2 regions of the Arthrobacter sp. NPDC080031 genome follow, and region 2 is predicted to be linked to the other one. Evidence: predicted binding sites of a transcription regulator. Region 2 holds the regulator's gene; the other holds the start of a gene.
The links. Region 2 encodes LexA, which represses DNA repair genes until DNA is damaged. Its sites were predicted from a motif close to TCGAACANNTGTTCGA; they were not measured.
Positions count from the first base shown of each region.

Region 1 (10,137 bases), on a different contig from region 2:
AGGCAATCCGAAGGGAAGGGTGCTCGGCTCCAACAGAGGGTTCGTCATGAAGCAACCCTTTCATGCAGGGCGCCCGCCCACAACGCTTTTCCTTATGTCAGCTCGGTGTCAGTGCGGTGTTAGCGCGGCCGCCGCGCCGCGTGTTCGCGCGCGAGGCGGGCGAAGCCGTCGTCGGGCGTTCCGGGCACGAAAGTGCCGTACTTGCGTTCGACGGCGGTCCGGATCAGGAAATCGGCGATGGCAGGGTTCTTGGGAAGCAAGGAACCGTGCAGGTAGCTGGCAACCACATTCCGGTGCCTGGCGCCTTCATGGTTGTCTTTGCTGTTGTTCCCGGCACCCTTGGAGACGGTGCCGAGGGGCTCGACGCCGGGACCGAGGGAGGTCTGCCCGCTGTGGTTTTCGTAGCCCATGATTTCGCCGAACTCCGGTGAGGTGAGCGTGACGTTTCCGATGAGGCGTTCATCGGTGCCGACCGTCTCCACATCCAGGATGCCGATGCCGGGGATGATGGGGCCGCCCTTGGTCTTGAAGAACTTCCCGAAGAGCTGGTAGAGCCCGCAGATAACCAGCATGGGGGTTCCGTCCTCGGCCATCTCACGCAGTTGCCCGGCGCGTGCCTGGAGATCGTCCTGGATGACTAGCTGCCCGCTGTCCTGGCCACCGCCGCCCACAATGAGATCCACATCTTCGGGGAAGTCGTCGCCCACGTTGTACTCAAGGAGCTCAGGCGTGTAACCGTGCCAGCGCAAGCGCTGCCGGAGGACGAGCGCGTTGCCCCAGTCGCCGTAGATGTTCATGTCACGCGGATACAGCTGGAGGACCCGGACCGTTCCCTTGCTCGCGTGAACGGCGGCGTCTTCGGCCGGGGTCATGAGACCACCTCTACTGTGGTGATTTTGGAGAGTTCGCGCCGGATGGCCAACATCGCTGTGTACGTGCAGAACACGCGTTTCGGCTTGCCCGCCGACCCGCGGATGAATTCAGCCAGCGCGGCGGGGATGTCCGTGTCCACTGAGCCGAAGCGGACCTCGTCGTACTGGAGGCGCAGGGCCATGTCGTAGGCGCGGACGCCGCTAAGGACCTCGACGCCGTCCTCGCGCAAGGATTCGAAGTCAACGTCCCAGAGCCACGACATGTCACGGCCGTCGGCATAGTTGTCGTTGATGGCGATCATGGACGCGTAGCCCTTGGCCGGGAAGGACTTCAGGCCAAGGCGGAAACCGCTCGGGTTCTTCACCAGCACCAACTCAAGGGGCTGGCCATCCACCGTCAGGCTCTCGCCGCGGCCAAATGCCGGAGCGACCTCGGAGAGCGCCTTGACCAGCTTGGCAGCGTCGCCGGGCCTTCCGCTTGCACCGGTGATGCTCCTGGCGAGCACCAACGCGGCGGCGGCATTGAAGATGTTGTAGACGCCGCGGAGTTTCATGTGCGTCGACACGCTGGTTCCGTTGAACTCGAAGTCGGCGTCGTCGGCACCGACCCGGCGGAGTACGACGTCGGCCGCCGGGGAGTCGGGAACGTCGCCGCGGGGTGTGGTTCCCTGAGCCGCGGACCGCATGTCGTCGTCGTTCGGGAAGGTGCTCCGGAGCGATTCGTCCAATCCGAAGTACAGCACCTCGGGGCCGCTGACGGCTTCGGCAATACGGGCTACCCGAGGGTCTTCGCGGTTCAGGACCACGGTGCCGGTGGTGCGCTCGGCGATGCGCTGGAGAAGCATCGCGGTGGCGTCGATTTCGCCGAAGCGGTCCAGTTGGTCCCGCAGGACATTGAGGAGGAGGCAGTAGCGCGGCGGCACCTTGTTCACGAAATGCACGGCATGTGCTTCGTCGAGCTCCAATACCGCGACGTCGGCGTCCAACTTTCCGCGCCAGTCCACCTCACCCAGGAGAGCAGCTGCGACTCCACGGGTGAAGTTGCTGCCCGTCCGGTTGGTGAAGACCTTCAGGCCCTGGCTTTCCAGGAGCTCCACCACCATTTTCGTGGTGGTCGTCTTGCCATTGGTTCCGCTCACCACTGCCACGCCGTGGGGGAGCGAGGACAGCGTCCTCTGCATGAAGCCGGGGTCGATCTTCTCGACCACGAGGCCAGGCAACGCCGAACCCCCGCCGCGCAGCCGGGACACAGCACGGACCAGCTTGCCGAGTGGAACGGTGAACGAAAACATGCTCTGTAATATATCCCAGTTGGTGCATAAACCACGTGCCGTAGGCCTGCCTCGGGTTGGCGGGGGAGATCCCGGCAGTGGCAGCGCATTATGATGGTCGAATGACCAATCCCCCTTCCGAGGCGTCATCAAGCGTGGGCTCGGGCCTGCGCATCGGCGTCCTCGCACTACAAGGCGATTTTCGTGAGCACATCCACGCCGTCGAAGCGGCCGGTGCCACCGGCGTCGGCATCCGGCGTCCGGCGGAACTCGACGACATAGACGGCCTCATCATCCCCGGCGGTGAGTCGACCACCATCGACAAGCTGGCGCGCATCTTTGAACTCGCCGATCCCATCCGCAAGCAGATCGCGTCAGGCCTGCCGGTCTATGGATCCTGCGCCGGCATGATCCTGCTGGCGGACGACATCGCCGATCCCGCCACGGACCTCGCCGGAAATCCCCAGCAGACCTTCGGTGGATTGGACATCACGGTCCGCCGCAACGCCTTCGGCCGGCAGCGCGAGTCTTTCGAAACCGACCTTGACTTCAAAGGCCTCGAGTTCAGCGCAGGTGAGTCCGGCGTCGACCCCGTCCACGCCGTCTTCATCCGCGGACCGTGGGTGGAACGCGTTGGTCCCGGCGTCGAGATCCTTGCCCAGGTGGAACCGGGAAAAGCCACCCACACGGACACTTTGCACGGGTTGGCTAGAATTGTTGCAGTGCGCTCAGGTCGGTTGCTGGCCACCTCCTTCCACCCGGAAGTGACTGGGGAGAAGCGCGTGCATGAATTGTTTATTCGAATGATCAGAGGGGAAGTTTAAAGCATGTCAGGCCACTCCAAATGGGCGACGACCAAGCACAAGAAGGCCATCCTCGATAGCCGCCGCGCCAAGTCGTTCGCCAAACTGATCAAGAACATCGAAGTCGCGGCCCGCATGGGCGGACCGGACCTTGCCGGCAACCCCAGCCTGGAACTGGCTGTCACGAAAGCCAAGAAGACATCGGTCCCCGCTGACAACATCGACCGCGCCATCAAGCGCGGAGCCGGCCTTACCGGCGAAGTGGTCGACTACACGGAGATCATGTACGAAGCCCGGGGCCCGCAGGGTTCCGCCCTCCTGATCGAATGCCTCACGGATAACAAGAACCGGGCAGCCTCCGAGGTCCGGCTGGCTATCTCCCGCAACGGCGGCACCATTGCCGATCCGGGCTCCGTGAGCTACCTGTTCACCCGCAAGGGAGTCGTCAACCTCCCCAAGAACGGGCTCAGCGAAGACGACATCCTGATGGCCGTGCTCGACGCCGGAGCCGAGGAAGTCAAGGACAGCGGCGAGAACTGGGAAATCCACTCGGAGCCCACCGACCTCCCGGCCATCCGCGAAGCCCTCAAGGAAGCCGGCATCGAGTACGAGACGGACGAAGCCGAATTCGTCCCTTCAATGCAGGTGCCGCTGGACCTCGACGGTGCGAAGAAGTTCATGAAGCTCGTCGATGCCCTCGAGGATCTCGACGACGTCCAGAACGTGTACACTAACGCGGACATGAGCGAGGAAGTCCAGGCTGCGCTCGAAGCCGAGTAGCGCCCTCTTGCAACACAGCTTCATAACAACCAGGGAGGCCCGGACTTGACTCTTCGCGTATTGGGAGTCGATCCGGGCCTCACCCGTTGCGGCATCGGAGTGGTCGACGTCGAACGGAACCGCCGCGCCACGATGGTTGCGGTCTGCGTCGTGGGAACCTCGCCGGAACAATCATTGGACCAGCGCTTGCTGGTCATCGCCAAAGCCATCGATGAATGGCTGGACCTGTACAAACCCGACGTTCTCGCGGTCGAACGGGTGTTCTCCCAGCTGAACGTCAGTACCGTCATGGGCGTCGCCCAGGCGTCCGGCGTAGTCATCGCGGCTGCTGCGCGGCGCGGCATCCCGGTGGCGCTCCACACGCCGTCGGAAGTCAAAGCTGCCGTCACGGGAAGCGGCACCTCCAACAAGGAAGCGGTGACAAAACTCATCACCAAGATCCTGCGTCTGGACGCCCCGCCGCGCCCGGCCGACGCCGCGGACGCTTTGGCCCTCGCAGTCACCCACGCGTGGCGGGCCGGCAGCGGTGCCGCAGTTGCTACTACCGGACCAGGGAGCAGCGCATTGACCCCCGCCCAGCGAGCGTGGGCTGAAGCCGAAGCGAAAGCGCGCCGCGCCCGGTAATTGTCCATGACCCTTGCTAGGGTATTCGTAGATATGTTCGGATATCCCCCGCGTGTTGGATGCAATCGCAGCATGCACGGGGCAGTACTTCAGGAGCCGGGTCTTGATCAGTTTTCTCCGCGGAACCGTGGCACACGTCAGTCTCTCCACGGCCGTCATCGATCTCAACGGTGCCGGAATGAGCGTCTACGCCACGCCCCAAACCCTCAGCCACCTGCACGTCGGCGAGGAAGCGAAGCTGTTCACCTCGTTGATCGTCAGGGAGGACTCCCTGACGCTTTTCGGTTTCTCGAACGACGACGAACGGGAAGTTTTCGATGTCCTGCTCAGCGTGAGCGGGGTGGGGCCGCGGCTGGCCCTCGCAGTCCTGGCCGTCCATGAGCCTGAAGCGATCCGGGTGGCCGCCCATTCCGGTGACGCCAAGTCCTTCACCAAGGTCCCCGGCATCGGTCCGAAGGTGGCCGGCAGGATCGTCCTGGAGCTTGCGGGCAAACTCATTCCCCATGGCACCGCGCCGGGGACCGCCCCAGCCGTGGCCGCCGAGTCCGTCTGGAAGCCGCAAGTGGTCGCCGCAATGACAAGCCTCGGATGGTCGGAGAAGGACGCCGCCGGCAGCATCGACAAGGCGATGGCCGATTCCCCGGAACTTGCCGACGCCGGCAACGTCGCACAGATCCTGCGTGCAACCCTTCGCTGGCTTGGGCAGGACGGCGCCCGCGCGGGAAACCGGGTAGGCAGCCGTGGCTGACCAGTCCCTCGTAACCGGGGGAGAGGAACCCGAAGAGCGCATCATCGAGGCCGCACTGCGCCCGAAGAACCTGCACGACTTCGTTGGCCAGCACCGTGTCCGCAAGCAGCTCTCGCTCGTACTGGAAGCCTCGAGGATGCGCGGCCGCAGCGCGGACCACGTCCTGCTTTCCGGCCCTCCAGGGTTGGGGAAGACCACGCTCTCCATGATCATCGCCGCTGAGATGAACGCTCCCTTGCGCATCAGCAGCGGGCCGGCGATCCAGCACGCCGGAGACCTCGCTGCCATCCTCTCCTCGCTCTCCGAGGGCGAAGTGCTCTTCCTCGACGAAATCCACCGGATGTCCCGGCCCGCAGAGGAAATGCTGTACATGGCCATGGAAGATTTCCGGGTGGACATCGTGGTGGGCAAGGGTGCCGGGGCAACTGCCATTCCGCTTGAGCTGCCGCCTTTCACCCTCGTGGGTGCCACCACGCGGGCCGGACTCCTGCCTGGACCGCTGCGTGACCGCTTCGGTTTCACCGGGCACTTGGAGTTCTATTCCGTGGCCGAGCTTGAGCTGGTTCTGCGTCGCTCGGCCGGACTGCTTGATTTGAAGGTGAACTCGGCCGGCTTCAGCGAGATCGCAGGCCGTTCCCGAGGAACTCCGCGTATTGCCAACCGGCTGCTGCGCCGTGTCCGGGACTGGGCATTGGTCCACGGCATCGAGCAGATCGATGCCCGTGCCGCCTCCGCGGCGTTGGACATGTATGAGGTGGACGAACGTGGCTTGGACCGCCTAGACCGTGCCGTCTTGGAGGCTTTGATCCTCAAGTTCAACGGGGGCCCTGTGGGGCTCTCCACCCTCGCGATCGCCGTCGGCGAGGAGCCGGAGACCGTTGAGACGGTGGCTGAGCCATATCTCGTGCGCGAGGGCCTCTTGGGGCGCACGCCGCGCGGCAGGATTGCCATGGCGTCCGCGTGGACCCACCTTGGTTACGCGGTGCCGGCAGGAGTGTTCGGGCAGGACCCGCTGGCGTTGTTCGAGGACAGCCAAAACGGGGCAGAAAGCATCGACACCGGCCGTTAGCACAATCCATTCAGCTTAACCCTCTAGACTGGTATGACACTCGGCACGTTCGAGTCCTTGGTTCTGTGCCCGCCCGTCGGAGCATTGTGCGGCCAGGTGGGCGAAAGCTCCACGGCCGCCGGATCCACCGGGCAGACATGGCCGTGAAACCAAAAACGTAAGTAAAGAACGGAACTTCCCTGTGGATCCAATGACAATCCTGCTGTTCGCCATGCTCGGCGTCTTCATCTTCATGATGTTCCGCCGCAACAAGAAGACGCAACAACAGCAGGCCAAGCTGCAGTCCCAGTTCGCCCCCGGCGTTGACGTCATGACCAGTTTCGGACTGTTCGGCCGAATCGTCTCGATGGACGACGCGGAGAACAAAGTTGTCCTTGAACTGTCTCCGGGCAACCTCGCCACGGTGCACCGCCAGGCCGTCACCAAGATTGTCGAGCCCGTCGAGGAGGCCGCGGTTGACGTTCCGGACGACGCGTCGTCGCTGACGGCCGCAGATGCCGATGCACCGGCGTCCCTGGAGACCCCGGAGGAAACCCTCAAGCGCCTCAACGATGAAGGCAAGAAGGACAACTAGCCCGTACCCGCTCTACAAGCGGGAATAGTTCTACGGCAATGAATCGCCGCCGGCCTGCGCTTACCAGTGCACGTCGGCGGCTGTTCCGTCATCAACAGGAAGATCGAACATGGCACGAACCGGCCACAAAAATGCAGCCCGCAGGGTGCTGATCTGGCTTGTCGCAATATTCGCTGTACTAACAGCAGTCCTCGGTGGCGGCGTCATCACTGGTCACGCCAGCTGGGCCCCGAAGCTCGCGCTTGACCTCGAGGGCGGCACGCAAATGATTCTCGCGCCCAAGGTCGAAGGATCCACCGGCATCAACGAAGAACAGTTGAACCAGGCCGTCGCGATTATCCGCCAACGTGTTGACAGCTCCGGCGTCGCCGAAGCGGAAATCACCACACAGTCCGGCCGTAACGTCGTGGTAAGCCTCCCCGGGACGCCAAGTTCGGAAACCCGTGCCCTCATCCAGGCATCTGCCGACATGAACTTCCGCCCGGTGATCACCACCGGAGACCCTGCGCCCGTTCCGGTAGCCTCGCGGACCCCGGACGCAAGCCTGCCCAAGCCCACGGCCGCGCCGACCAACGCCAGCGACAGCAACTGGGTGACAGCGGATGTCTACAAGGCCTTCGAAGCCCTGGACTGCGTCCATCCCTCCCAGGACAAGCAGCCGCGGTCAGATCCCGCCAAGCCGCTGGTGACCTGCGAGCCGGCAACGGCCAAAACTCCTGCAGTAAAGTACATCCTTGGCCCGGTCGAGGTGAAGGGCCAGGACATCGTGTCCTCCTCCTTTGATCCCGTCCAGGGCGCACAGGGCTCGGTCACCAATGCGTGGGGCGTGACGATCACCTTCGATGCCAACGCCACCAAGACCTTCAAGGACGTTACCCAGAGGCTCAACCAGTTCTACGTGGCATCGCAGGCGCAGGGCGGCAACGACCCCAAAGCCCAGTTCGCTATCGTCCTGGATGACCAGGTCATTTCCGCACCTCGCGCCCTTGCCGTCATCACCGATGGCAAGCCGCAGATCACCGGCAACTTCACGCAGGCGTCCGCGCAGGCCTTGTCGGACCAGCTTCGTTACGGCGCTTTGCCCATCAGCTTCGATATCCAGTCCGAAGAACAGATTTCCGCCACCCTCGGTGGCGAGCAGCTGCGCCTCGGCCTGCTGGCCGGTGTAATCGGGCTCCTGCTCGTGGTGGTCTATTCGCTCTTCCAGTACCGGGCCTTGGGCTTCGTCACGATCCTCTCCCTCGTGGTGGCCGGCGGACTCACCTACTTGGCCATCGCGATCCTTGGCTGGACTGAGAACTACCGGCTGTCCCTGGCCGGCGTGGCTGGCCTCATCGTGGCCATTGGCCAAACCGCCGACTCCTTCATCGTGTACTTCGAGCGTATCCGTGACGAACTTCGTGAGGGCAAGGGCCTCGTGTCCGCCGTCGCGAACGGGTGGAAGCGCGCCAAGCGCACGGTCCTTGCATCCAAGGCCGTCAACCTGCTCGCTGCCGTGGTGTTGTACTTCGTCGCTGTTGGCAACGTCCGCGGCTTCGCCTTCACTCTTGGCCTCACTGCACTGGCAGACCTCATGGTCGTATTCATGTTCACGCACCCCACGCTGCAGATGCTGGCCCGGACCAAGTTCTTCGGGGAAGGCCACCGCTTCTCCGGCCTGGACCCTGAGCGCCTGGGCGCCGTGCCGCTGTACCGCGGTGCCGGCAGGCTCCGCACGCCGACCGAGAAGCCCGCCGTCGTGCGCGCCCGCAACACCGGTGCTGCCGCGGAGGCCGAGCGCCGTATGACCATCGCCGAGCGCCGGCTTGCCGAGAAGCAAGCCCAGCTGGCTGGTTCTTCCAACGGCACCAAGGAGGAGAAGTAATGACCACGAGCTTCGCAAGGTTCGGCAACGAGCTCTATACGGGCAAGCGCTCTTACAACTTCGTATCCAGCAAGAAGATCTGGTTCATCATCGCCGCAGTCGCGGTGGCGATCTCCATCCTCCTGCCGGTGGTGAAGGGCGGCTACAACCTCGGAATCGACTTCCGTGGCGGTTCCGAGTTCACGGTGTCCAACGTGAAGACCACCGAGTCGGCCCCGGGCGAAAAGGCAGTCCACGACGTCGTTCCCGGTGCAGTTCCGCGCGTTGCGAACGTCGCCGGCAGCACCATGCGTATCCAGACCGACAAACTCAGCGATGACCAGACCATCAAGATCAAAACGGATCTCGCGAAGGCCTACGGAGTCACCGAAAACCAAGTCACCTCGACCTTCATCGGCCCCACCTGGGGGCAGGATGTCACCAAGCAGGCCCTGATCGGGCTCGCGGTGTTCGTGGGGCTGGCTGCTCTTTTGATGGCTTTGTACTTCCGCACCTGGAAGATGTCGGTTTCCGCGCTTGCCGGCATGCTCGTCACGATGTTCTGCACGGCCGGTATCTACTCCTTGAGCGACTTCGAGGTGACACCCTCGGCCATCATCGGCTTCCTGACGGTTCTCAGCTATTCCCTGTACGACACCGTGGTGGTTTTCGACAAGATCCGTGAAAACACCTCGGACATCACCACTTCCAGCCGGCGCACTTTCGCCGAAGAGGTCAACCTTGCCGTCAACCAAACCCTGGTGCGTTCCATCAACACCATGATGGTGGCAGTATTGCCGGTCGCCGCGATTCTCTTCATTGGTGCCGGACTGCTGGGCGCCGGCACGCTCCGGGACCTGTCACTGGCATTGTTTGTCGGCATCCTGATCGGTACCGCGGCCACGATTTTCATCGCGGCTCCGCTTTACGCCTGGCTGCGCCAGAGCGAACCCGATTTGCAGAAGCAGGCCAAGAAGGTAGCTACCCGACGCGCGGCAGCGGCCAGCGCGAGCTCGGAAGCCGCCGCCGTTTAGCCTGGTTTCCCAGTGCAGGGCCGGTCAGCGCTGAAGAGCGCTGGCCGGCCCTTTCCGTTCCTTGCTCCGTCATCTGGTTACCGGTTCTTGGACAGGTCACCGGCGGGAATAGACTGGGAGAATTAAGTCAGTCGTGAGAGGTGCTTTTGTGGAGGAACGTACGACGTCGGCGCCGCCGGCGGGCGGAGAGGACGGTCTGAGCCGCGTGCCCGGCACCGCAACTGCAGCTACGGGAAGCACCGTGGATGGTGTGCCCGTGGACAGCCCGGGCGTGCGCCCGACGTTCCCCGGACGGCGCGAGCGCACACGCTCCAGGCTGGCGAAATTGACTGGACGGGGCACGAGCACCTATTCGCCCATCCTCGAACCGCTCCTGCGTACTGTCAGGGCAAACAACCCCAAGGAAGACCTCGAGCTCATCCAGCGGGCCTTCTCCGTCGCCGAGCGCAGCCACCAGGGACAGAAGCGGAAGAGCGGCGATCCGTACATCACGCACCCCGTGGCTGTGGCCACGATCCT
Region 1 covers NZ_JBFBLA010000043.1:9,936-20,072, reverse strand. Annotated here, with positions in the region: gene AB0323_RS23120 (M3 family metallopeptidase) at 1-48, opposite strand, end outside; gene AB0323_RS23115 (glutamine amidotransferase) at 120-872, opposite strand; gene AB0323_RS23110 (MurT ligase domain-containing protein) at 869-2,164, opposite strand; gene pdxT (pyridoxal 5'-phosphate synthase glutaminase subunit PdxT) at 2,266-2,967, shown strand; gene AB0323_RS23100 (YebC/PmpR family DNA-binding transcriptional regulator) at 2,971-3,726, shown strand; gene ruvC (crossover junction endodeoxyribonuclease RuvC) at 3,772-4,350, shown strand; gene ruvA (Holliday junction branch migration protein RuvA) at 4,454-5,098, shown strand; gene ruvB (Holliday junction branch migration DNA helicase RuvB) at 5,091-6,167, shown strand; gene yajC (preprotein translocase subunit YajC) at 6,358-6,741, shown strand; gene secD (protein translocase subunit SecD) at 6,851-8,605, shown strand; gene secF (protein translocase subunit SecF) at 8,605-9,618, shown strand; gene AB0323_RS23065 (bifunctional (p)ppGpp synthetase/guanosine-3',5'-bis(diphosphate) 3'-pyrophosphohydrolase) at 9,767-10,137, shown strand, end outside.
Region 1: the regulator LexA is predicted to act here: its motif matches at 4,376-4,391, upstream of ruvA (Holliday junction branch migration protein RuvA).

Region 2 (10,137 bases):
CGCAGCATGCCAAGAGCCGCGAAGGCAAGGCCCAGGTTGAGCTGGCGCAGCTGGAATACCTGTTGCCGCGCCTGCGTGGCTGGGGCGATTCCATGTCCCGCCAGGCCGGTGGCCAGGTGGGTGGTGCCGGCGCCGGCATGGGTTCGCGTGGTCCTGGTGAAACCAAGATCGAACTTGACCGCCGTCGGATCCGCACACGCATGGCCAAGCTGCGGCGTGAAATCGCCGCGATGAAGCCATCGCGCGAGACCAAGCGGGCCAACCGCCGTCGTAATGCCGTTCCTTCGGTCGCCATCGCCGGTTACACGAACGCCGGAAAGTCGTCACTGCTCAACCGCCTGACGGATGCCGGCGTCCTCGTCGAGAACGCGCTGTTCGCCACCCTGGATCCCACGGTCCGGAAGGCCCAGACCCCTGACGGGATCGGCTACACGCTCTCGGACACCGTCGGCTTCGTGCGTTCGCTGCCCACCCAGCTCGTGGAGGCTTTCCGATCCACGCTGGAAGAGGTGGCCGACGCCGATCTGATCCTCCACGTGGTGGACGTTTCGCATCCCGATCCGGAAGGCCAGATCGCGGCTGTCCGCACGGTGTTCAGCGAGGTGGATGCCCGGAAGATCCCGGAAATCATTGTCCTGAACAAGGCAGACGCCGCGGATCCGTTTGTCGTGGAACGGCTCAAGCAGAAAGAGCCACGCAACGTCGTCGTGTCCACCCGCACCGGACAGGGCATTGCCGAGCTCCTTGGAGCCATCAGCGAGGCCATACCGCGTCCTGGTGTGCGCCTTGAGGTTCTGATTCCGTACAACCGGGGCGAGCTCATCAACAAGCTGCACAACACCGACGCCGAAATCCTCAGCCTTGAACATGAGGAGGAAGGTACCCGCGTGGTGGCCATGGTCCATGAAAACCTGGCAGCCGAGTTGGAGTCGTTCGTCAGCAATGGTTGATCCGGAGGCGGGGGAGCGCGGCGGGACCGCGGGGGAACGGACCGCCCTCGAACTCCTGGACAAAGCCGTCGCGGGCATGGGCGGCCAGAACCGCACGGGCCAACACGAGATGGCCAGGCAGGTGGCGCGGGCGATCGAGACCGGGGAACACCTCCTGGTCCAGGCGGGCACGGGCACGGGCAAGTCCCTTGCGTACTTGATTCCGCTGATTGCGCACGCGATGGAGAGCAACAAACCTGCGCTCGTGTCCACGGCCACGCTCGCCCTGCAGACGCAGATCGTAGGCCGGGATTTGCCCCGTCTCCTGGAGACGATCAATCCGGAGCTGGAGCGCCCGGTCAGCATCGCGCTGGTCAAGGGCCGGGCCAACTATGTCTGCCGGCACAAGCTGGAGGGCGGTTTCCCCAGCGAGGAACCCGCTGAGGGGCAGTTGTTCTCCCTCGGCGAGGACACGAGCGTTCCGCATCTCGCAGCGGTCATCGGCGGGCCTGCCTCGCAGCTTGGCAAGGAGGTCCTGCGGCTGCGTGAGTGGGCCGCGAAGACCGCCACGGGGGACCGGGACGAACTCATGCCGGGCGTGACGGACCGGGCGTGGCGCCAGGTATCAGTCACGTCGATGGAATGCCTCGGGGCGCAGAAGTGTCCGATGGCGGAGGAATGCTTCAGCGAGCTGGCCCGCCACCGTGCCGCGGAGTCCGACGTCGTAGTCACCAATCACGCGATGCTCGCGGTCAGCGCCTTCGAAGGCCTGGCCGTGCTGCCCGAATACGACGTGGTCGTGGTGGACGAGGCCCACGAGCTCCAGGACCGCGTGACCGGTGCCGTGTCCGGGCAGCTGTCCGTGGCGATGATCCATGCCGCGGCCTCGAGCGCCCGCAAACACACTGCGATCACCGTGGACGCGCTGAACGCCGCTGCGGACCGCTTGGAACTCGCGATCATCGGAGCGCCCTCCGGACTGCTGCCCAACGGTCTCAATGACGAACAACTTGATTGCGTGGACCAGCTGCGGGAAGCCTGCCGTGCAGCGCTTTCCGATTCGAAGGCGGACTCGTCCAACGCGGTCGACGGCGGGCGCCAGCTCGCGCGCTCACGGCTGATGTTGATCCTCGAGCTGTGCGAGCGGTTGCTCTCGGCCCGGGACAACCGGGAAGTCGTGTGGCTCTCCCGGAACAGCACCTTTGATCCGCAGCAGGGCTATACGGCGCCCGACGAGGATGCGCCTGCGCTCATCAATATCGCGCCGCTCAGCGTTGCCGGACGCCTGCGGGAAGGGCTTTTCGCGGGCCATACTGTGGTGTTGACCTCTGCCACGTTGGCTATCGGCTCCGCGTTCGAGGCCACGGCCGGAGGGCTGGGCCTGACAGGACAAGGGGCCCCCAGCTGGACCGGCGTGGATGTAGGCTCGCCCTTCGATTATCCGAAGCAGGGCATGCTGTACGTCGCCAAGCACCTGCCCAAGCCGGGGCGCGGCACCTCGGCCGAAGCGCTGGACGAGCTTGAAGCGCTCATCAAGGCCTCCCATGGTGGAGCCTTGTGTCTGTTTTCTTCCCGACGTGCAGCGGAGGATGCGGCGGAAGCGATGCGCTCACGCCTGGACGTGGACATCTTGTGCCAGGGTGAATCGACCATGGCCGCCCTGGTCAGGCAGTTTGCCGAGGAACAGGACACGTGCCTGTTCGGGACCATGTCCCTTTGGCAGGGTGTTGACGTGCCAGGCGGTTCATGCCGGCTGGTAGTGATTGACCGGATCCCGTTCCCTCGTCCGGACGATCCCCTGATGACGGCACGGTCCCGCGCGGTGGCCCAGGCCGGCGGCAACGGATTCATGGCAGTTTCGGCGACGCACGCCGCCATCCGGCTAGCCCAAGGGGCCGGCCGTCTCATCCGCTCAACGGGTGACAAGGGCGTCGTGGCAGTGCTGGATTCACGGCTTTCGACGGAGCGCTACGGCAATTTCCTCCGGGCAGCGTTGCCGCCCTTCTGGCCCACCACAGACCGTTCAGTAGTGCGCGGTGCGCTCGAACGGCTCTACGCCGAGTCGGCTTAACGGGAAAACCGGCGGTCCTGGTGCCGTCACAGCTTCCGCGGACCAAGCGGACTACAGTGAGCGCAGGACCGAGACGACCTTGCCCATGATCGTGGCATGGTCTCCCAGGATGGGCTCGTATTGCGTGTTCTGGGGGAGCAGCCACGTGTGGCCGTCGCGCTGCCGGAAGGTCTTGACGGTGGCTTCGTCGTCCAGGAGTGCGGCCACGATGTCGCCGTTGAGCGCGTCGTTTTGACGCCGTACCACCACCCAGTCCCCATCGCAGATAGCCGCGTCGATCATGGAATCGCCGGCGACCTTCAGCATGAAGAGTTCGCCATGGCCGACCAGCTGGCGGGGCAGCGGCAGGACGTCTTCAACCGTCTGGTCCGCCAGGATGGGTCCGCCGGCAGCAATGCGCCCGACGAGGGGAACCATGGCCGTGTCACTGGCACTCGCAAGTTCCGTGACAGCCAGGCCGCCGGCGCTGCGGAGTTTCGCCGGCGCTTCAACGCCGGGTATGACGGAGCCGCCGTCCAGGGTCAACGGCATGAGGACTTCCATTGCACGCGGGCGCTTGGGATCGCGCCGAAGATAGCCAAGCTTCTCAAGCTGTGACAACTGGTGCGTGACGCTGGACAAGCTGGCCAAGCCAACAGTGTCCCCGATTTCTCGCATCGACGGCGGATAGCCATGATCGTTCACCGAACGTTGGATGGTCTCCAGGATTTTCTTCTGGCGGACGGTCAGGCTCTTGGGTGTCTTCTGCGGCTGCTGGCTCCGCGCTGAAGCCGACCCGCTGCCAGTGGCTTTCGCTGCCATGTTCGCCAACGCCCTTCCGTTCCGCCCGTGCGGCGCTGAGGCCTTGCCGGGACTGTCGGCCTGAAATGTCAGACCCTCCTGTTGCACTGATTCAGTGCTCGTTCCTTCACTCAAACGTAGGGCAGGCACAGGCGTTTATCAAACATTTGTTCTAGCGAGTCTCGACATCATTCGTTGATAAGTGCTAAAAATGTCCTAGCAAGATTCGAATATGTGTTCTATAAAAGTGGTGCAGGATCCGGGTGTTCGTTCGAATCGTTCGAACAGATCGACGAACAGTCGTCCTGCAAGCACTGACTGAAGGCAAGAATTGGCAGCCGCAACCAGGAGATTCCGGATCGCGGCATTGTTCAGAAGGGCTCAGCTCATGTCCGCAATCACCATCACCCACAGGTCCGGCCGCAGCACGGCACCGGGCCGGCTTCGCCTGACCCGCCGGGGACGCATGGTCTTCTTCGGTGTCCCGGCAATGCTCTTAGTCGCAGCGCTCCTCAGCCTGGCGGGATTCCTGAATTCGCCGGCCAAGGCTGCTGATTCCACCTCCGAGCTGCAGCCCACCTCCAGTACGAGCGTCACGGTGCAAGTGGGCCAGTCCTTATGGGGAATTGCGGGAACTGCCGCGCCTTCCCGGGATCCACGGGACGTCGTTGCCGAGATCATCCAGCTGAACAACCTTCAGGACGGCCGCATCGTGCCGGGCCAGCAGCTGTTCATTCCTTCCACCTAAGGGCAATCCTGAGCGGGCCGACAGCTCGCGTGGAGGGGCGCCGGGCCGTCACAGTTTCAGTGCATCCACCGCGGCGCCTTAAACTGTCATGGTGAGTGACCAGCTTGAGCGACTTGACCGACTTCCCCTCCGGACCAACCTCCGCGGCCTGAGCCCGTATGGCGCGCCGCAGCTTGATGTTCCGATTTTGCTCAACGTCAACGAAAACACGCATGGCGTGCCGGCCGATGTCCAGGCGGCCATCACCGAAGCGGTAGCGGAAGCCGCCGTCGGGCTGAACCGCTACCCGGACCGCGAGTTCACCGAACTACGCGAGGCCCTTGCGGAATACCTCGGCCACGACCTTGCGGCCGAAAACATCTGGGCGGCCAACGGCTCCAATGAAGTGCTGCAGCAGATCCTCCAGGTTTTCGGTGGGCCCGGCCGGTCCGCGCTCGGTTTCCCGCCCACGTACTCGATGTACCCCCTGCTGGCCAGCGGAACCGACACGGCATACATCGCGGGTGTTCGCGCTGAAGACTATGGACTCGATGCAGCCTCGGCCGCCGCGCAGGTCCGCGAACTCAAGCCGAATGTCGTGTTCCTTTGCTCCCCGAACAACCCCACGGGCACGGGACTTGGCCTGGACGTCGTCGAAGCCGTTTACGAAGCCGGCGAGGCGAGCCAGACGGTGGTGATCGTCGACGAGGCCTACCACGAGTTCGCCCACGACAACACGCCGAGTGCGTTGACGCTCCTCCCCGGCCGGGAGCGCCTCATTGTCTCCCGGACCATGAGCAAGGCTTTCGCCCTCGCCGGTGCGCGCATCGGCTACATGGCAGCTGCCCCCGAGGTCGCCGATGCGATCCGATTGGTCCGCCTTCCGTATCACCTCTCCGCGATCACCCAGGCAACCGCGCTGGCGGCCCTCCGGCACCGCGAAGCCCTCATGGCCGACGTCGAGGACATCAAGGTCCAACGCGACCGCATTGTCAGCGAGCTGACCCGCATGGGCTTCAAGCCGGCCGCTTCGGATTCGAACTATGTGTTCTTCGGCGGAATCGAAAACCCCCATGCCCTGTGGCAAGGCCTCCTGGAGCGCGGAGTCCTGATCCGCGACGTCGGCATACCGGGCCACCTCCGCGTCACCGCCGGTACGGAGCCTGAGACCACGGCCTTCCTTGAGGCGCTCGAAGCCTTGCTGGACGGCCAGGTCTCCGCACCGGCCTAGACTTGAACAAGTCCCACCACTCCTTCCTCCTAAGGACCATCAATGAGCGAAAACGGCGCCAGCACGGCGGCCGCCCGGACAGCACGCATGGAACGCACCACCAGCGAGTCCTCCGTCCTGGTTGAAATCAACCTCGACGGCACGGGAGTCTCGGATATCAGTACGTCGGTGCCGTTCTATGACCACATGCTGACGGCGCTCTGCAAGCATTCACTCATCGACATGACCGTCAAGGCGACCGGAGACACCCACATCGACGCCCACCACACCGTGGAGGATGTTGCGATCACCTTCGGTGAGGTCCTCCGCAGCGCCTTGGGCAACAAGGCGGGCATCCGTCGCTTCGGCGAGGCCACGGTCCCGTTGGATGAAGCGCTGGCCCACGCCGTCGTCGACGTCTCCGGACGCCCGTACCTCGTCCACGGCGGGGAGCCGGCCGGCCAGGAATACCACCTGATCGGTGGGCACTTCACCGGTTCGCTGACCCGCCACGTCTTTGAGGCCATCACCCTGCACGCCGGCATCTGCCTTCACATGAATGTCCTGGCCGGCCGCGATCCGCACCACATCGTCGAGGCCCAGTTCAAGGCGTTCGCCCGTGCGCTCCGTTCCGCCGTTGAGTCCGACCCCCGAGTCGAGGGCATTCCGTCCACGAAGGGTGCCTTGTGAGTACGCACATCCTCAAGGATGGCGCCGTCGTGGATCCGAAGGCTGCCAGCCGCATTGTCTCGCCTGAAGGAAAACCGACCGTAACGGTTCTTGACTACGGCTCGGGCAATGTCCGCTCGGCAGTCCGGGCGCTCGAGCGTGCCGGAGCAGCAGTCACGTTGAGCGCCAAGCCCGAAGACGTCCTGAACGCCGATGGGCTCGTGGTCCCCGGCGTCGGCGCCTTCGAAACAGTGATGCGCGAACTCAAGGCAGTCGACGCCATCCGGATGATCGGCCGCCGTGTGGCCGGGGGCCGGCCCGTCCTGGGTATCTGCGTCGGTCTCCAGGTGTTGTTCGAGGCCGGAGTGGAGCACGGTACCGAGGCAGAAGGCATGGGCGAGTGGCCAGGCAAGGTGGAACTCCTCCCAGCGCCCGTTGTCCCGCACATGGGCTGGAACACCGTGGACGTGCCGGAAGGCTCAAAGCTGTTCGCCGGTGTCGAGCACGAACGTTTCTATTTCGTACACTCGTACGGCGTGCAGAAGTGGGAATTCGACGTCGTCCAGCCCCGCATGGCCCCGCCGAAGGTGACCTGGTCCGAGCACGGCGCCCCCTTCATCGCCGCCGTGGAGAACGGTCCGTTGTGCGCCACGCAATTCCACCCCGAGAAGTCTGGCGACGCCGGAGCCCGGCTCCTGCGGAACTGGGTTGAGGGCTTGCGCCCGCAAGCAAAAGTCCAGCCGCAGGCGACCGAGGCCGGAGGCACTGCCTAGTATGTGGTCCGTCATCTTCATGGGCGCGGCCGGGCTGCTGGTTGGCGGCGGAATATCCTTCCACCAGCAGAAACGTCCCGCCTGGGTCTCGATTTCGTTCTACGTCCTGGCCGGCCTGGCACTGCTCGCGGCCTACCTCTTCACCCTGCCTGGAAAATGATCCTGCCGGGCAACCGACGCCCGTCTCCACAACACCGAGGACTTCAATGACCACCGCCTCCGAACTGCCTGTTCTGGAACTCCTGCCCGCCGTCGACATCGTGGACGGCCAGGCTGTCCGTCTCCTTCAGGGAGAAGCCGGCTCCGAGACCAGCTACGGCACCCCGCTGGAAGCTGCACTGAACTGGCAGAACGCCGGAGCCGAATGGGTACACATGGTGGACCTTGATGCCGCCTTCGGCCGCGGCAACAATGCCGGCCTCATCAGCGAGGTTGTCTCGCAGCTGAACGTCAAGGTGGAGCTTTCCGGCGGGCTGCGCGACGACGAATCCCTCGAGCGCGCACTTGAGCTCGGCGTCGCCCGCGTGAACCTCGGAACCGCAGCGTTGGAGAACCCGGAGTGGACGCGCCGGGCCATCGACCGCTTCGGTGACAAGATCGCCGTCGGGCTCGACGTCCGCGGCACAACGCTCGCGGGCCGTGGCTGGACCAAGGAGGGCGGGGATCTCTGGGAGGTTTTGGCCCGCCTTGAGGACGCCGGTTGTGCCCGCTACGTGGTCACCGACGTCACGAAGGACGGAACGTTGCAGGGTCCCAACGTGGAGCTGTTGCGCCAGATGGTCGAAAAGACCGGCAAACCCGTCGTTGCGTCGGGCGGCATCTCAAGCCTGGAGGACCTGCGCGTCCTGCGCGAACTCGTACCGCTCGGGGTCGAAGGAGCGATCGTCGGCAAGGCGCTGTACGCCGGTGCCTTCACGCTTCCGGAAGCCCTGGACGTCGCCGGCCGCCGCTGATGTCGCAGGATCCACAGCCCACTGCTGACAAGGCTTCAGCTCTGGCACCCCGGCAGTTGCCCGGGCACATCGCCGCGGCCCTGGCCGGTGCCGGGGGAGCCGGCGATTCCGCCGGCCAGCCCTGGGCTGGCCGGAACCTGGCCGGGGACGCCGCCAAGATCCATAATTTCGAAGACGACGACGGAACGGCCGACGCCGGCTACCACGCCGCCGTCGCGGCCTTGCTCGCGGGTACCGGAAGCGAAGCTGCGGTGGTGGCTTCGTTGGCAACCGCCAGGGTCTTTGTCCCGGTGGTGGCCCAGCTCGCTGAGGAAGCCGAAGGCGTGAACGGCCTCCATGCCGACAAGCAGGCCGACATGGCGCTCGTGACACTGAAAGCGCCGGATGGGCGCACCGCCATGCCCGTGTTCACCTCGGCTGCCGCCCTTGAAGCATGGCACCCGCAGGCCCGGCCCGTCGCCGTTTATGCAGCCCGGGCGGCGTTGTCCGCCGTGTCCGAGGGAGCCCAGCTGCTCGTCCTGGATCCGGGTTCCGATGTCACCTTCGTGGTGCGCCGGCCGGCCATGTGGTCATTGGCGCAGCAGCGCGACTGGACGCCGTCGTACCTTGATGATGAACTGGAGGCTGCTCTCAATTCCTTGGCAGGGACGTATCCGGCCGTGCGGCGCCTGGAGATGCGGCCAGGATCGGGGATGGCATCGCGCACGGCTGATGGATCGGCCATGGCCGGCGGGGGACCCGGGCCTGAATTGCGCGTGGTGCTGTACCTCGAGGACGGCCTGGACGCCGCCGCGGTGCAGGATCTCGTCTCCGGGCTGAACGGACGTTGGGTGCAGAACGAATTGTTCGCCGAGCGGGTTGACTCTATCGAAGTCAGCTTGCAGCGGGCGGCACAGTAGCCGAAGGCACAGGGGGAACGTCCTTGTCCTGCCCTCGGCAGAACAGAGGATGTATCTCGTGAATTTCTCTCTCTACCGGGAGATGCTTTCCATCACGTCCGTGCGGCGTCTCCTGCTGGTAGGCATGGTCGCCCGCATACCGCACTCGGCGGCGGGAGTTCTGCTCACCCTGCACATCGTGCTGACCCTGGGCAAGGGATACGCCGCCGCCGGTGCTGCCGCCGCGGTATTCACCATCGGCATCGCGATTGGCGCTCCCTGGCGAGGTCGGCGCGTGGACACTGTCGGCCTGCGCAAGGCGCTTGTTCCCTCGGTGGTGTCTGAGCTGGTGATTTGGTCCGTCGTTCCGCACGTCAGCTACGAATGGATCCTTCCCCTCGTCTTCGTCGGAGGCCTGTTGACGCTGCCGATCTTCAGCGTCATCCGGCAGTCCCTCGGTGTGCTGGTTGATGGCGAGCAACGGCGTTCGGCCTACGCCCTGGATTCGATCGGCACCGAAGTGGTCTTCATGATCGGCCCCGCAGTGGGCGCAGTTGTGGCTACCAGCGGCTTCACGGTCCTCGGCCTGACCATCGTGGGCGTGTGCACCTCGGGGGCCGGTCTCTTCCTGCTGTGGTTCAACCCGCCCACCCGCACCGAGGGCGTCCTGGATGCAGGCCAGACGGCCGACCGGGATGCCGATGAGCTCCATGCGGCCGAAGCCGCGGTGGTGGCTTCGGCGCCGGCCCATCTCCAGGAAGCCGCATCGGAGATGGCTCCGACGGTCCCGCAACCTTCCGGACTGCGGGGAAAGATGGCCCGGAACTTCACATGGTTCACCGCCGCGGTGGCCGCCGTGTTCGCCGTCGCCGCAGGATCCGGCATGGTACTAAGCGGCACCGACGTCGGAATTGTCGCAGTGTTGCAGCGCGGCGGGCACGAGAGCGAGATCGGAATTGTCTTCTTCTTCTGGTGTGCCTCTTCGGTAGTCGGCGGGCTCATCTACGGCGCCATGCACCGGCCCGTCTCACCGATCCTGCTCCTGCTGGGCATGGCGGCCCTGACCATTCCGATGGGCTTCGCCGGGGACACCTGGACCCTTGCTTTGTTGTCCCTGCTCCCCGGCCTGCTCTGCGCGCCGGTGTTG
Region 2 covers NZ_JBFBLA010000005.1:38,725-48,861, reverse strand. Annotated here, with positions in the region: gene hflX (GTPase HflX) at 1-950, shown strand, start outside; gene AB0323_RS05550 (ATP-dependent DNA helicase) at 943-3,000, shown strand; gene lexA (transcriptional repressor LexA) at 3,052-3,801, opposite strand; gene AB0323_RS05540 (LysM peptidoglycan-binding domain-containing protein) at 4,169-4,528, shown strand; gene AB0323_RS05535 (histidinol-phosphate transaminase) at 4,620-5,738, shown strand; gene hisB (imidazoleglycerol-phosphate dehydratase HisB) at 5,781-6,407, shown strand; gene hisH (imidazole glycerol phosphate synthase subunit HisH) at 6,404-7,159, shown strand; gene AB0323_RS05520 (hypothetical protein) at 7,161-7,319, shown strand; gene priA (bifunctional 1-(5-phosphoribosyl)-5-((5-phosphoribosylamino)methylideneamino)imidazole-4-carboxamide isomerase/phosphoribosylanthranilate isomerase PriA) at 7,366-8,112, shown strand; gene AB0323_RS05510 (SseB family protein) at 8,112-9,011, shown strand; gene AB0323_RS05505 (MFS transporter) at 9,070-10,137, shown strand, end outside.